Regions from separate parts of the Gordonia prachuapensis genome, predicted to be linked through region 2. Evidence: predicted binding sites of a transcription regulator. Region 2 holds the regulator's gene; the other holds the start of a gene.

Region 1 (7,533 bases), on a different contig from region 2:
CCATCCGAACGATCACACGCACATCGAGCCGGTGCGCTACGGCAAGGGCAGCAACCTGATCGGGCTCCTACAGGCGATCCTCGTCGACGGCGGCGGGCGGTTTCCGCGACTTCTGAAAGCCGTCGCGGCGATGTCGGCGCACCCGGTCGAGACGTTGCGTTCGCTGTCGGTGCGGCGGTGGTCGGAACGCACGATCATCGCGCTCGTGATGCAGACCGCCGACAACTCCATCGAACTGTTCGCCCGCCGTGGCCGCATCGGACCGATCCTGCGGAGCAGAGCCGGAGACGGGGACCCACCACCCCGCTGGATTCCCGAGGGACACACCGCCGTCCGATCGGCAGCGCGCCGAATCGGGGGAACGGCAGGAGGTTCGATCGTCGATCTGTTCAACATCCCGATGACGGCCCACTTCCTGGGTGGTTGCTCGATCGGGCACACCGCGACCGACGGTGTGGTCGACGCCTACCACCGGGTGTTCGGGCATCCGGGTCTGCACGTCGTCGACGGGTCGACGGTGTCGGCCAACCTCGGGGTGAACCCGTCCCTCACCATCACCGCACAGGCCGAACGCGCGATGGCGCTGTGGCCCAACCGCGGTGAGGTCGATCCGCGACCTGCGTCCGGATGTGCCTACGAATCGGTCGAACCGGTCGCCCCGCGGTGTCCGACGGTACCGGCGTCGGCACCGGGCGCGCTCCGGCTACCGATCACGCCGGTGCGGCGGAGGGCGTGAGCGGGTCTCGATCACGCCGGTGCGACGGAGGGCGTCGGCGGGTCTCGATACGTCTCCTCGCCTAGCGGCTCGGCGACTACTCGACCAGCGGAATGGGCGCAGCCCCCGACGATCGAGTAGCCGCGAGCGAGCGCAGCGAGCCCGCGGCGTATCGAGATCACCCGATCGATCAGAAGTACTGCGCCCCACCGTCGATCGAGATGTGCTCGGCGGTGATGAACTTGGATTCGTCGGAGGCCAGGAATGCCACGACGTTGGCGATCTCGTCCGGCTCGGCGACGAACTGATTCAGGAAGGTCATGCCCATGCCGGCCAGGCGCGGGTTGGCGGCGTTGGTCTCCTCGATCCGGGCGACCATCTGCCCCGACCCCATCGGCGTCGCCACCGCACCGGGATGGATGCTGTTGACGCGGATGTCGTGATTGCCCAGCTCGGCGGCGAAAGCGCGGGTCATCCCGACCAGCGCATGCTTGCTGGTGGTGTAGTGGACCATGAACGGCTGCAGCTTCTTTCCCGCGAGAGAACTCGTCAGGATCACCGAGCCGCCGCCCCGCTCGATCAGATGGTGAGCGGTGGCGGTGACGGTGTTCCAGACGCCGATGACATTGATGTCGATGACATCCCGGAAACTCGTCGGGGTCACCTCATCCCAGGTCTCGGGGATGCAGATGCCGGCATTGGCCACCACGATGTCGATGCCTCCGAACACACCGACGCCCTCGTCGACGACGCTCTTGAGTCCCTCGAGATCACGGACATCGCACGTGACCAGATGCGCTTTCACGCCCTGCTCCTCGACCAGTCGACGGGTCTCGTCCATGTCTGCCGGGGTAGCCGGGTCGTAGGGCACACCGGGCAGCGGGCCGGCCAGATCGACGCCGATGATCTGTGCGCCTTCGGAGGCGAGGCGGACGGCGTGCGCACGCCCCTGCCCCCGGGCCACTCCGGTGATCACGGCCACCTTGTTGTCGAGACGCCCCACGTTGGGCTCCTTTCGTCGTCGAACGAGTCGCCTGATGGGTCGACTTCGTGTCGCTCAGATGGGCAGACCCTGCTCCAGGAGATCGACGGCCTGCAACAGGGTGGCGAGGAGGTTCTCGTCCTGGACCTCGTCGACGGCCTGCGCGAAGTGGAACATCACGCCGCCCGCGGCCGCGATGAACACCCGCAGGCGGATGTCGTCGGGCCGGGCGCCGGTGTACTCGGCGAAGAAGTCGGTCGCGTGCGAGATCGCGCCGTCCGACTCGATCTGATAGGCCGTGCGTAGCACCGGCTCGGATTGGATGAGGCGCATGCGTTCCGAATTGCTGGCCCATTCGTCGGCGGTACCGATCCGGAACATCTCACTGATCAACCGACGGAGCAGGTCGAAGTGGCTCAGCCCAGGCGGGATGGCCTCGATCGCCTCTTGCCGCGCCTCGTCGAGATCGTCGGAGATGACCACCTGCTCTTTGGACGCGAAGTAGCGGAAGAACGTGGTGTGGGAGACCTCCGCCTCCCGCGCTATCTGTTCCACCGTCGTGTGGTTGTAGCCGTTCTCGGCGAACAGCCGCATCGCTGCGTCGCGAATCGCCTTGCGGGTGCGGATCTTGTTCTTCTCCCGCAAACCGATGCGACGCCCCGGGCCACAGCCCGGGGTCGTCGTCGGTGTGGCCATGGCGATGACCTCCTCGGATCAGGTCGCCGACGCGACCGCTTCCCGCTTCGGGTCGGCATCGGGGTTCTCCAGCCCGCGGTCGCGGACGGCGGCACCCTCGATGTCGAGGTTCAGCACCACTCGATCCAACCACTTCGGCAGACCCCAGGCGCGGTCGCCCAGCATCGCGATCGCGGCGGGCACCACCATCATCCGGATGATGAAGGCGTCGAAGGCCACCGCCACCGCGAGCGCAAAGCCCATCATCTTCGCGGTCGTGTCCGGAGCCAGCATGAACGCCGCGAACACGCTGATCATGATAAGCGCGGCGGAGGTGACCACACGCGCACCATGCCGGTAGCCGGTGACGATGGCGTCCTTGGCCGACATGCCGTGCATGTACTCCTCACGCATCCGGGTCACCAGGAAGACCTGATAGTCCATCGCGAGACCGAACACCACGCCGATCAGGAAGATCGGCAGGAACGACAGGATCGGCTTGGTGTTGTCGATCAGCCCCAGCGCGCCCTCCTGGAAGATCAGGACGGTCATGCCGAAGGTCGCGAGCACCGAGAACACGAATCCGAGCGTCGCGATCAGCGGAACCCAGATCGATCGGAACACCCCGATCATGATCAGGAACGCGAGACCGACCACCACGATCAGGTACGGGATCAGCGCGCTGTCGAGCTTGGCCGACAGATCGGACATGATCGCCGTCTGTCCGCCGACATGGAGCTCGGCGCCGGCGTTCTCGGCCTGCGGCGCGAACGCCCGGATCTCCTCCATGAGGTCGTGCGTCGCCTGCGATGACGGAGCACTGACCGGAGTGACCGAGATGAGCGCGGTGTCCGCACCATTGTTGGGCTGCGGCGCAGCACCGTTGCCCATCCACGTGATGGTTGCGGCGTTGGCGACGCCGTCCAGCGACTGGATGTGCTCGACGGTCGCGTCCGCGGCCGGCGCGACGTCGCCGTCGTTGTCGGCGTGCACCACGGCGAACAGCGGTCCGTTGACACCCTCACCGAATCCACGCTGCAGCAGTGACTGAGCTGGCGCCTCGTCGTCGCTGGTCAGCGACATACCCAGCTCGAGACGCCCCATCGGGATGGCCGCCAGGATCAACACCGCGAGGCCGGCGACGATGAACGGTAGCGGTCGCTTGACGACCGTGCGACCGAGCTTGACGCCGACGGTGTCGACGGTCGCGGACTCCTCCGCGTGCTTGATCCACGGAATCCGGGGGCGGAAGGCGAACCGTCCGACCGCACCGAGGAGCGCCGGGATCAGCGTGAGCGCGGCGAGCACGGCGACCGCGACGGCAAGTCCGGCACCCATACCCATCTGGGTGATCAGCGGGATGCCGATGACGGTCAGCGCAACCACCGCGACGATCACCATCAGGCCGGCGAAGACGACCGCGGACCCGGCCGTCCCGACAGCGCGTCCGGCCGCATCGGCGGGCGCCCCTCCCCGGGTGAGTTCGTTGCGGTACCGCGAGACGATGAACAGCGCGTAGTCGATCGAGACGGCGATGCCGAGCATCGTGACGATCGCGGTCGCGGTCTCATTGATGCTGAGGACCTCGGCCGACAACGTGACGAGCATGATCGTGATCGCGACACCGACCAGCCCGGTGATGAGCGGGATGAACGCCGCGACCAGCGCACCGAACGCGACGATCATGACGACGAAAGCGACGGCGAACCCGATCATCTCGGCGGTGCCGCCGGCCTCCATCACCTGCATCAGCGAACCGGTGGCCTCGACCTCGAGGCCCGCACCACGGTTCTCGGCGAGGATCTCCTGGAGCTGCTCCTTCTCCTCGACGGTGAGCTCCATGATCTCGATGTCCTGACGGACCTGGATCAGCCCGACCCGACCGTCGTCGCCGACGACCGACGACGCGATGGCCGGATCGGCCGCGGCTGCCACGACGGGGTTCACGATCGTCGCCGGGTCGCTCAGCTCGGGAAGCGTCTGAAGGTCCGAGACCAGGGCGTTGATCTGGTCGGTGTGTGCGGCCAGTCCGTCGTCGGCGGCCACCAGCACGCTGGTCGATGCCTGGGACTGCTGCTCCATCACCTGCGGGAAGTGCTCCTCGATCTGCGAGGTCGCCGTCCCCGAGTCGGTGCCCGGCAGGCTGAAGTCCTTGGCGAACTGGGGGCTCAGCGCTCCGACGAGCCCGGAGACCGTCATCGCGGCCAGCAGCCACGTCGCGATCACCCACCATTTGTGCCGGAAGGAGAACCTTCCGACCCGATACAGAAACGACGCCATGGGCTTCCCTTCACACACGCTGGTCTGAGTCGTCGAGGTCACAAAGTGTTAGTGACTACCACTTGTTACTGGATAACAGCATTTTCCGCGCAATGCCATCCCATCCTGGGCAAACGTGCGGGACGCCTCCACGCAGCCGGGAACGAGACGCAGATCATCGAACACATGTTCGTAGTTGTCGAGTAGGCTGGACCACATGACCGCGGGCATCCAGGGATCGCTGTTCGACCAGCCGACAGACGGCGTGGCGCTACGCGATCTCGGCACCGCGACGCGTCGCCCGCTGACCGACGGTGCCTGGGTCGACCTACGGCCCGGCTGGGTGTCCGGGTCGGACGCGCTGTTCGACCGGTTGCGCGAATCCGCGGCATGGCGCGCGGAGCGACGGCGCATGTACGACCGCGTCGTCGACGTCCCGCGCCTCGTCGCGACGTACCACGAGGCGGGCACCTTCCCCGACCCTCTGTTGGCCGAGGCTCTCGACGAGCTGAGCCGCCACTACCGCGAGGAGTTGCCCGAGGGTTTCGCGACCGCGGGCCTGTGCCTCTACCGCGACGGTTCGGACAGCGTCGCGTGGCACGGCGATCGGATCGGCCGTGGTTCGCGCGAGGACACGATGGTGGCGATCGTGTCCCTCGGCTCGCCACGACCACTGATGTTGCGTCCGCGTGGTGGCGGGCAGTCGCTGAAATTCGTCGTCGGCCCGGGCGATCTGCTCGTGATGGGTGGCAGCTGTCAGCGCACCTGGGAACATGCCGTGCCGAAGGTCCCCGGCGTCGGTCCACGCATCAGCATCCAGTTCCGGCCGCCGGGCGTGTGGTGAGCGAGTGTGGTGAACGTCAGACGGTGAACTGCGTGTCGGTGACCTTCTCCGACACGCGCCACAACTCGTCACGGATCGCGGTGTCGTCGGCGAGCTTGCTATGACCCGACGGGCCCGGCGCGCCACGGCTGCCGAACATCTCGGTCGGACCGTAGAAGCCGCCGTTGGTGGTATCCGGCGACGTCGCTGCGTACAAGGTCGGAAGGGCGCCGCCGGCCGCGGACTGTGCGAACAGCTTGTTCCCGAATTTCATGAAGACGTCCTCGATGGTCTCCGACCGCCCCTGGAGTTCGGTGGCCGCGTAGCCCGGATGGGCGACCATCGACGACGTCGACGAGCCCGACGCCGCCAGCCGTTCGGCCAGTTCCTTGCCGAACATGAGGTTGGCCATCTTGGAGTCGCCGTAGGCCCGCCAGCGGCGGTACTTCCGCTTGTCCCAGTTGAGGTCGTCGAGGTCGATCCGACCGATCTGATGCATCGACGACGACAGGGTCACCACCCGATCGGTGATCTTCGGCAGAACCAGAGCGGTCAGCACGAAGTGGCCGAGATGATTGGTGCCCATCTGCATCTCGAATCCGTCGGCGGTGCGTTTGAACGGTATCGCCATGACCCCGGCGTTGTTGATCAGGACATCCGCGCCGTCGAACTTCTCGGCAAAGGTCCGCACCGATGCGAGATCGGCCAGATCGAGCTGTGCCACAGTCGCATTGGGTCCGATGTCGGCCGCCACCGGCTGCGCCTTGTTCACGTTCCGGCAGGCCAGGGTGACCGTCGCGCCCGCCTTGGCCAACGCTTTCGCCGTCTCGGCGCCGAGGCCACTGTTGGCGCCGGTGATCACGTACCGCCGTCCGGTCTGGTCTGGAATGTCAGCCGCGGTCCACTTGCTCATGGTGCCTCCCCTGTCTGGTCACGTCTGTCACCGACGCTATGGAGTACCACCGCCGTCGTCAACGAAACGGCCGGTCTGTCCCGTCAATCGGCGCGCCGGACGCAGGAGTCCGGCGACGACGGCTCCGACCGAGATCCCCGCCGCGCCCCGCCGTCCGACAACCGAGATCGGCGCGAAGACCTCGGTCACCTCGGCGCGACCGCGCAGAGTACGCGTTCCGACGGCGACCCACTGACTACCTTCGTCCGGCGTCGCCCGATCGATCGCCGTCCCGGACGCCATCACCGATGTGCCGGACTGTTTGGCGAGATCGGAGAGCCGCGCGCTCTCGTTCACCGCGTCGCCGATCACGGTGTACTCGTAGCGGGTCTCGGCACCGATGTTCCCGGCGAAGACGGTGCCGCACGACACGCCCATGCCCCACCCGATGTCGAGGGCGGCGGTCAGCCGGGTGGCGAGGTCCCGCGCCGCCGAGAGCGCCGCGGTGGCAGGGTCGTCGAGGGCGACCGGCGCGCCGAATATGGCCAGCGCCGAGTCCCCTTCGAACTTGTTGACGAAGCCCCGGTGGTCGTCGACGACATCGGCGACGATGGTGAAGAAGTCGTTGAGCAGTTGCGCGGTGGCCTGGGGATCCTGTCGGGCCGCGATCCCGGTGGAATCGATGATGTCGACGAACAGCACCCCCACGGTCGTGTTCGCACCTCGCATGCCGTCGCCGTGTTCGAGGGCTTGCGCGGCGACCGTGTCGCCGACATGGCGAGCGAAGAGCCGGCGCATGCGCTCGCGCTCCTCGAGTCCCGCCACCATCGTGTTGAAACCGTGTTGCAGCACACCGAGTTCGGACGAGTCATACACCGGGACCCGCGCGGTGTAGTCGGTGTTGTCGACGCGCTCGACGGCTCGATGCAGGTCACGGAGCGGATCGGCGATGGACCGGCCGACCAGGGTGATCACCCGCACCCCGGACACCAGTGCCACCACCGCGAGGACGACGATCGTCCAGTCGACCGGCCCACTGACCGGCGGCAGGATGTCGAGCCATCGCCCGAGGTTGAGCAACAGGAGGCCGACCATCGGCACGGCGGAGCTCACCAGCCACACGGCCACCATTCGTGTCTGGACACCGTGGAACACATGCCGAGCCGGGAACTCCCGGTAAGCGACGA
Region 2 (7,533 bases):
ATGTCCGCCCCGACCGCCGCCGACCGTCGCGCCCTGCTCGAGACGCTCGACGACCTCACGATCGTCGATGCGCACAAGCTTCGTCGTCGCCTCGACAAGCTGGGACGGCGGCCCGCACCGGCGGCGTGGGATCGGCTCTGTGCGGACGTGGCCACGGCCCGCTCGCGGATCGAACGACGCCGGGCGACGATCCCCGCCCTGGAGTTCCCGCCCGAGCTCCCGGTGTCGGATGCGCGGGACGAGATCGCCGCGGCGATCGCCGAGCATCAGGTGGTGGTCATCGCCGGCGAGACGGGTTCGGGAAAGACGACACAGCTGCCCAAGATCTGCATGCAGATCGGGCGCGGCGTGCGTGGCGCGATCGGTCACACCCAACCGCGACGGATCGCGGCGAGTTCGGTGGCGCGCCGCATCGCCGACGAGACCGGCACCGAGGTGGGCGACGCGATCGGCTTCTCGGTGCGGTTCACCGACCGTGCCGGCGCCGACACCCTGGTCAAGGTCATGACCGACGGCATCCTGCTGCGGGAGATCGGCACCGATCCCCTGCTGCGCCACTACGACACCCTCATCATCGACGAGGCGCACGAACGCAGCCTCAACATCGATTTCATCCTCGGGTATCTCAAACGCCTGCTTCCGCGTCGGCCCGATCTCAAGGTGATCATCACCTCCGCGACCATCGAACCGGATCGCTTCGCCCGCCATTTCGCCGATGCCGTCGGCGGTGCCGAGGTCCCCATCCTCGAGGTCTCCGGCCGCACCTATCCCGTGGAGGTCCGCTATCGCCCGTTCGGCGATGCCCGCGACCCCGACAACGACCACCGCGATCTCGACCAGGCGCAGGCGATCGACACCGCCATCGGTGAACTGTGGTCATCACATCGCAGCGGCGACATCCTGGTGTTCCTCCCCACCGAACGCGACATCCGGGAAACCGCCGACGCCCTGCGACACCGGGCCTCGGCAGGTGCCGAGATCGTCCCGCTGTTCGCCCGGTTGTCGATCGCCGATCAGCAGCGGGTGTTCTCCCCCTCCTCCGGACGCCGGATCGTGTTGGCCACCAACGTCGCCGAGACGTCGCTCACCGTCCCCGGCATCCGCTACGTGATCGACACCGGGACCGCGCGCATCTCGCGATACTCCACGCGCTCCAAGGTGAACCGGCTCCCGGTCGAACCCATCTCGCAGGCGAGCGCCCGACAGCGTGCCGGCCGATGTGGCCGCGTCGCCCCGGGCGTCTGCATCCGCCTCTACGCCGAGGACGACTTCGACACCCGGACCGCATTCACCGACCCGGAGATCCTGCGTACCAACCTCGCTGCGGTCATCCTGCAGATGGCGGCGCTGAAGCTCGGGGACGTGTCGCAGTTCCCGTTCGTGCAGCCACCGGACGCGCGCGCGATCCGGGACGGCATGGCGGTCCTCGCCGAACTCGGCGCGATCCGGGAGACCCGGCGCGACGACCACGAGCCCGTTCTCACACCCATCGGCCGCCAGATGGCACGGATCCCGGTGGACCCGAGACTCGCCCGCATGCTCATCGCCGCGCATGACGGAGGATGTCTCGATCACGTCCTGGTGATCGCTGCCGCACTGTCCATCCCCGACGTGCGCGAGCGCCCGTCGGAACATCGGGAGGCCGCCGACGCCGCCCACCGGCGGTTCGCCGTCCCGGGTTCGGAATTCCTCGCCTACCTCGAGCTGTGGGACTACTTGGCTGAGAAGCGTAAGGAGTTGTCCGGCAACCAGTTCCGCCGCAATTGCGAACGCGAGTTCCTGCATTTCCTGCGCATCCGCGAATGGCAGGAACTCCACCGGCAGCTGTCCCGCATCGTCGGCGACCTGGACTGGACGACCACCGCCACCGAGCGCGACGCCGACGCGATCCACCGCGCCATCCTCGCCGGCCTGCTCGGCAACATCGCCGCCCGGCAGGGTGATTCGCGAGATTTCCTGGGCGCCCGCAACACCAGCCTGGCGATCTTTCCCGGCTCGGCGCTCGCCCGCAAACCTCCGCCGTTCATCATGGCGGCCGAGATCGTCGAGACCTCACGGCTGTTCGCACACACGGTCGCGGGTGTCGACCCGCTCTGGGCGGAGAAACTGGCCGGCGACCTGGTCCGGCGAAGCCACAGCGAACCGCACTGGTCGGCCAAACGCGGATCGGCGATGGCCTACGAACGGGTGACGCTCTACGGAGTCACGCTGGTCGCGAAGCGGCGAGTGCAGTTCGGCGCGATCGATCCCGCGACCTCGCGGGAGATGTTCCTGCGTCATGCCCTCGTCGAAGGCGACTGGCGCACGGACCACGCCTTCTTCCACCGCAATCGGGAACTCCTCGAGGCGGCGGCAGATGTGGAACACCGTGCCCGCCGCCGGGATGTCGTGATCAGCGAACAGCAACTTTTCGACTTCTACGACGCCCGCGTCGGCGACGATGTGGTCTCTGCGCGGCACTTCGACACGTGGTGGAAGAAGGCCCAACGCGAGAACCCCGAACTGCTCGACCTGCACCCCGAGGACGTCGCGACCGACGTGGCCGTTGCCGACACCGATTTCCCCGGCGCGTGGCAGCAGGGTGACACCCGCCTCGAGCTGCGCTACCGATTCGAGCCCGGTGCACCGGACGACGGGGTCACCGTGGTGATCCCACGGCCGCTACTCGACCATGTGCGGACATCGGGGTTCGACTGGTCGGTGCCGGGACTGCGGAGCGAACTGGCGACGGAGCTGGTGAAATCGCTACCCAAGGCGCTCCGCAAGTCGATGGCGCCCGCGCAGCGATTCGCCGACCTCGCCCTCTCCCGGCTCACACCCCGATCGGAGCCACTCATCACGGGACTGGCCCGGGAGTTGTCCGCCATCACGACCATGACGGTGGCCCCACGCGATTTCGCGCCCGACCGGATCCCACCGCACCTCACCATGAACTTCGCGGTCGCTGATAGGAACGGCGCCGTGCTGGCGAGCGGAAAGTCGCTGGCCGCGTTGAAGAAGCGGTTCGCCGACGACCAGAAGCCCACGCCCGTCCGGATATTCACGGAGTGGACGGCCGACGGCATCGGCGAGATCGCCCCCACGGACACCGCCACCGTGGCTGGGCAGACGGTCACGCGGCACACCGGCCTGGAGGTCGCGCGCGACGGCGACGGCCACCCGATCGGGGTGATCCGCACCGACGTCGCCACCGCGGGCGAACGCAACCGACGGCACGCCGAGGCGGTGGGGGTACTGCTGGACAACGCTCTTCCCGGCCTGACGCGCAAGATCACCGCAACGCTCGACGCGCCCGGTCGACTCGCGTTGAGCCAGAGCCCGTATCGGCACCCTGACGACCTGGTCGCCGACTGCACCCGTCGCGCGATCCGCGACGTCGCCGCCACCGATCGTCTCGAACGCGTCGGGTCGGCCGCGGAATTCGATCGTCTCCGCGACGAGCTGCGACCTGCGGTGAGCGACGCGGCCCCCGACTACTTCGTGCTCGCCACCGACGCGCTCCGGCGAGTGGCACCCCTGCGGGCACAGATCGATCGACTGAGCGGATCCGTTGCCGCCGATGACGTCGCCGACCAGCTCGAGAACCTCGTCTTCGACGGCTTCGTCGCGGCCACCTCCCGCGACCATCTGGTCCACGTGCCCCGGTACCTCGACGCGGCGATCGAACGCCTCACCGAGCTGCCGGCCGCCGCTGCACGTGACCGCGACGGCCTGGCCGCCGTCGACCGCGTCGTCGCGCACTGGAACCAGCGCGGCGCGCAGCTATCACCCGGACGTCGTGCCGCGCTCGACGAACACGCCCACTGGCTGGTCGAGGAGTTGCGGGTCGGACTGTTCGCACAGCGACTCGGCACCGCGCGGCCGATCTCGGAGAAACGCGCCATCCGGGCACTGGACGCGTTCAGATGAGCCGCGCCGGCGGTCTCGTGACTATTCGGTCACCGAGGCCCGCGACGTCTTCCGGTGGGTGAGATCGCCTTGTAGATCATCGATCTCACGCTGGAAGTCCTCGAGCGAATCGAACGACCGGTACACCGACGCGAAGCGGAGATAGGCGACCTCGTCGAGGTCGCGCAGCGGCCCGAGGATGGCGAGCCCCACCTCGTTGCTGGGGATCTCGGCAGATCCAGATGCCCGGACCGCGTCCTCGACCTGCTGTGCGAGTTGCGCGAGCGCATCCTCGGCGACGTCTCGGCCCTGGCAGGCGCGTCGGACACCGCGCATCACCTTCTCGCGACTGAACGGCTCGGTGACGCCGTTGCGCTTCACCACCGACAGCACCGCGCTCTCCACCGTCGAGAATCGGCGACCACAGCTCGCGCACGACCGGCGCCGTCGGATCGCCTGCCCCTCGTCGGCGACACGCGAGTCGACGACCTTGGTGTCTTCGTACCTGCAAAACGGGCAGCGCATGTCGTCCTCACGCACGTCTCGGGACACAACGGCGCACCGGATACCCGCCACGCCGTGCCGGTTCCCGGCCGGACCCTGTGCCATCGAGGATACCGCCCGGGTCTCAGCGGTACGCGGGGGCGACCAACGCCTGCCCCACACGCAGGCCCGAACTCGACAGATCGTTGCGCTCGACGATCTGCGCGATCACCGCGTCCCGTGGCACACCCGGGGCGACCCGGTCCGCGATCGTACTCAGCGAATCGCCTTGCCGGACATGCACGACCTCGGTACCCACCGGGGCCGGCTCGACCGAGGCCGCGTAGTCGGAGCCGACGATCGCGACGACCCACACCATCAGCGCGAGTGCGGCACCGACGAGGACGGAAGCGGCTGTGGCTCGTCGGCGCGCGATGACGGTCCGGTCCACCACCGGTGCGTCACAACGCGTGCCGGCGACATGCGTCCCCGGACGCGCCGGCTGACCGACGGGTCGGCGATCGGCCGGACGAACCGGCGTGTGAGCGCCCCGTCGCGGCGGGCGGGTGACCGGCGCCCCGACCCGGCCCGCACGGTGCGGGTTCCCGACGGACTGCCGGCCGGGCTGAATCAGTTCTGTCGTGCTGATCGTCGTGGTGCTGATCGTCGCGGTGCTCATCGAACGTGTCCTCCTGATCGAGTGCGGATACGGATCGGGCCCCACCGGCTCACCGGGATCGACATCGTGATCGATCACGTGTTCGATGGAACGCATGTTCGAAACCTAACACGACACTCCGACAAAGTCTCGACACACGTCGAACACATGTTTGAACAACCGGGAATGTTCGATTACTGTCGGCAGCAGGAACAAGACAGCAGCACACACAAAACAGCGGGACACAGAACAGCAGCCGGGTCTCGATCAGCGGGATCGAACAGTGCAACCGAACAGTGCAACCGACCAGTGCAACCGAACAGTGGCATCGAGGAGTTCGCCCCGAAGCGTCCGGAACCGCAGTGCCCGGCACCGCCGGGTGCTCGACAGAAAGGACTACGCAGATGACTGACAGGGCCGGTGGAAACAGGTCCGGTGGACGGCGCGGCGCCGCCCGCGGGATCGATCGACCCGACACGGCAACCGGACCGTCGGATTCCGACCCGGCTGTCGACCCCGCGGCCGCGGAAGCGAGCCTCACCCCCCGCCAGCGCGGGGTCCTCGAGTACATCCGTGCGTCGGTCCGCGAACGCGGCTATCCGCCGAGCATCCGCGAGATCGGGGACGCCGTCGGACTCACGTCGACGTCCTCGGTCGCACACCAGCTGCGCACTCTCGAACGCAAGGGCCTGCTCAAACGCGATGCCAATCGGCCCCGCGCGGTCAACATCCAGGACGGCGACCAGCACGTCCCGCCGGGCGGCACGTCTGCTGCGGCCGAGAACGATGACCTGCCCACTCCGACGTTCGTCCCGGTACTCGGACGAATCGCGGCCGGCGGCCCCATCCTCGCCGAAGAGGCCGTCGAAGACGTGTTCCCCCTCCCCCGCGAACTCGTCGGCGAGGGGTCGCTGTTCCTGCTACGCGTCGTCGGCGAGTCGATGATCGACGCGGCGATCTGCGACGGGGACTGGGTGGTCGTCCGGCAGCAGAGCGTTGCCGACAACGGCGACATCGTCGCCGCGATGATCGACGGCGAGGCGACGGTGAAGACGTTCAAGCGCAAGGACGGTCACGTCTGGCTCATGCCGCACAACGAACTCTTCGAACCCATCCCCGGTGACGATGCCGCGATCCTCGGCAAGGTCGTCACCGTGATGCGCCGCGTCTGAGGTCGCGCCCGGCGGTCAGCTCTCCAGGGCCGCGGTCGCAGCCGCCCGCGCGGCCGCCGGGTCCGAGGTGGCCAGCGCCGCGTCGGCGGCGGCCCGGCACTGTTCCGTAGTGGTCTGCGCCAATCGTGCGCCTACTGCCGCCGCCGCTGCGGGCGCCGACGACAGCGACGTCACACCGAGTCCGACGAGGACACAAGCGAGTAGCGGATCGGCGGCCGCCTCGCCGCACACGCCGACCGGCTTGTCGACCTCCTGGCCCGCTCTTGCCACCCGCGCGATGAGCGCGAGAACGGCCGGCTGCCACGGGTCGGTCAGGGCCGCGAGTTCCGCCGACATGCGATCCGCCGCCATCGTGTACTGCGTGAGGTCGTTGGTCCCGATCGAGACGAAATCCACCTCCGCGAGAATGGCTTCGGCGAGGATCGCCGCAGCGGGCACCTCCACCATCACCCCGGCGACCAAGCCGCGCTCCCGGACGGGCGCGGCGAACTCGGCGGCCTCCGCGGCGGAGGCGATCATCGGCGCCATGACCCACGGAATGGGCTCGCGGCCCTGCGCGGCCGCGGCGATCGCATCCAGCTGGGCCGTCCGGATGTCCGGATGCTCACCGGCGATCCGGTTACCGCGGACGCCGAGCGCCGGGTTGGCCTCATCGAGTTGCGTGACGAACTTCAGCGGTTTGTCGGAGCCGGCGTCGAGCGTGCGGATGACGACCTTCTGCCCGGCAAACGCCTCGAGAACCTCACGGTAGAGACCGGTCTGCTCCTCCACCGACGGCGCATCCGAGCGATCCAGGAAGGCCAGCTCCGTCCGGAACAGACCGACGCCCTCGACCGGATACTTCATCGCGGTGCGCGCCGACGTTCCGTCGGCGACATTGGCGAGCACGCTGACGTGCCGTCCGTCCGCGGTCTGCCCGGGCCCGGACCAGTTCGCGACGAGTGCCGCCATCCGCCGGCTCTCCTCGACCTGCGCTGTCGCCTCGGCGGCATCCGGTTCGACCTCCAGGGTGCCGGCCGTCCCGTCCACGAGCACGGGGGTCCCCGCAGCCACCTCGGCGAGGCCCGAAACCGCCACCACGCAAGGGATGCCGAGCTGGCGGGCGATGATCGCGGTGTGGCTGGTGGGCCCGCCCAGCCTTGTGACGAGCGCGGTGATCTTCGCGGGGTCCAGTCCCGCGGTGTCGGCCGGTGCGAGGTCGTCGGCGAGAAGGACCGACGGCTCGTCGGGTTCGGGGACACCGGGCTCGGGGACGCCCAGCAGTTCGGCGACGACGCGGTCGCGGACGTCGTTCAGATCGGTGACCCGCTCGGCCATCAGGCCACCGAGCTT

The links. Region 2 encodes LexA, which represses DNA repair genes until DNA is damaged. Its sites were predicted from a motif close to CGAACANNTGTTCG; they were not measured.
Region 1: V1Y59_RS23375 (alpha-ketoglutarate-dependent dioxygenase AlkB) is a predicted target of LexA. The motif match lies at 4,811-4,824, and genes of this name have one in related genera.

Annotation. Positions count from the first base shown of each region.
Region 1 is NZ_JAZDUE010000032.1:1,142-8,674, reverse strand. Features, by position in the region: gene V1Y59_RS23395 (GMC family oxidoreductase) at 1-736, shown strand, start outside; gene V1Y59_RS23390 (mycofactocin-coupled SDR family oxidoreductase) at 906-1,718, opposite strand; gene V1Y59_RS23385 (TetR family transcriptional regulator) at 1,773-2,393, opposite strand; gene V1Y59_RS23380 (MMPL family transporter) at 2,412-4,652, opposite strand; gene V1Y59_RS23375 (alpha-ketoglutarate-dependent dioxygenase AlkB) at 4,849-5,475, shown strand; gene V1Y59_RS23370 (oxidoreductase) at 5,492-6,367, opposite strand; gene V1Y59_RS23365 (adenylate/guanylate cyclase domain-containing protein) at 6,404-7,533, opposite strand, start outside.
Region 2 is NZ_JAZDUE010000005.1:5,091-12,623, reverse strand. Features, by position in the region: gene hrpA (ATP-dependent RNA helicase HrpA) at 1-3,909, shown strand; gene nrdR (transcriptional regulator NrdR) at 3,931-4,413, opposite strand; gene V1Y59_RS07140 (LysM peptidoglycan-binding domain-containing protein) at 4,517-5,146, opposite strand; gene lexA (transcriptional repressor LexA) at 5,434-6,201, shown strand; gene ptsP (phosphoenolpyruvate--protein phosphotransferase) at 6,217-7,533, opposite strand, start outside.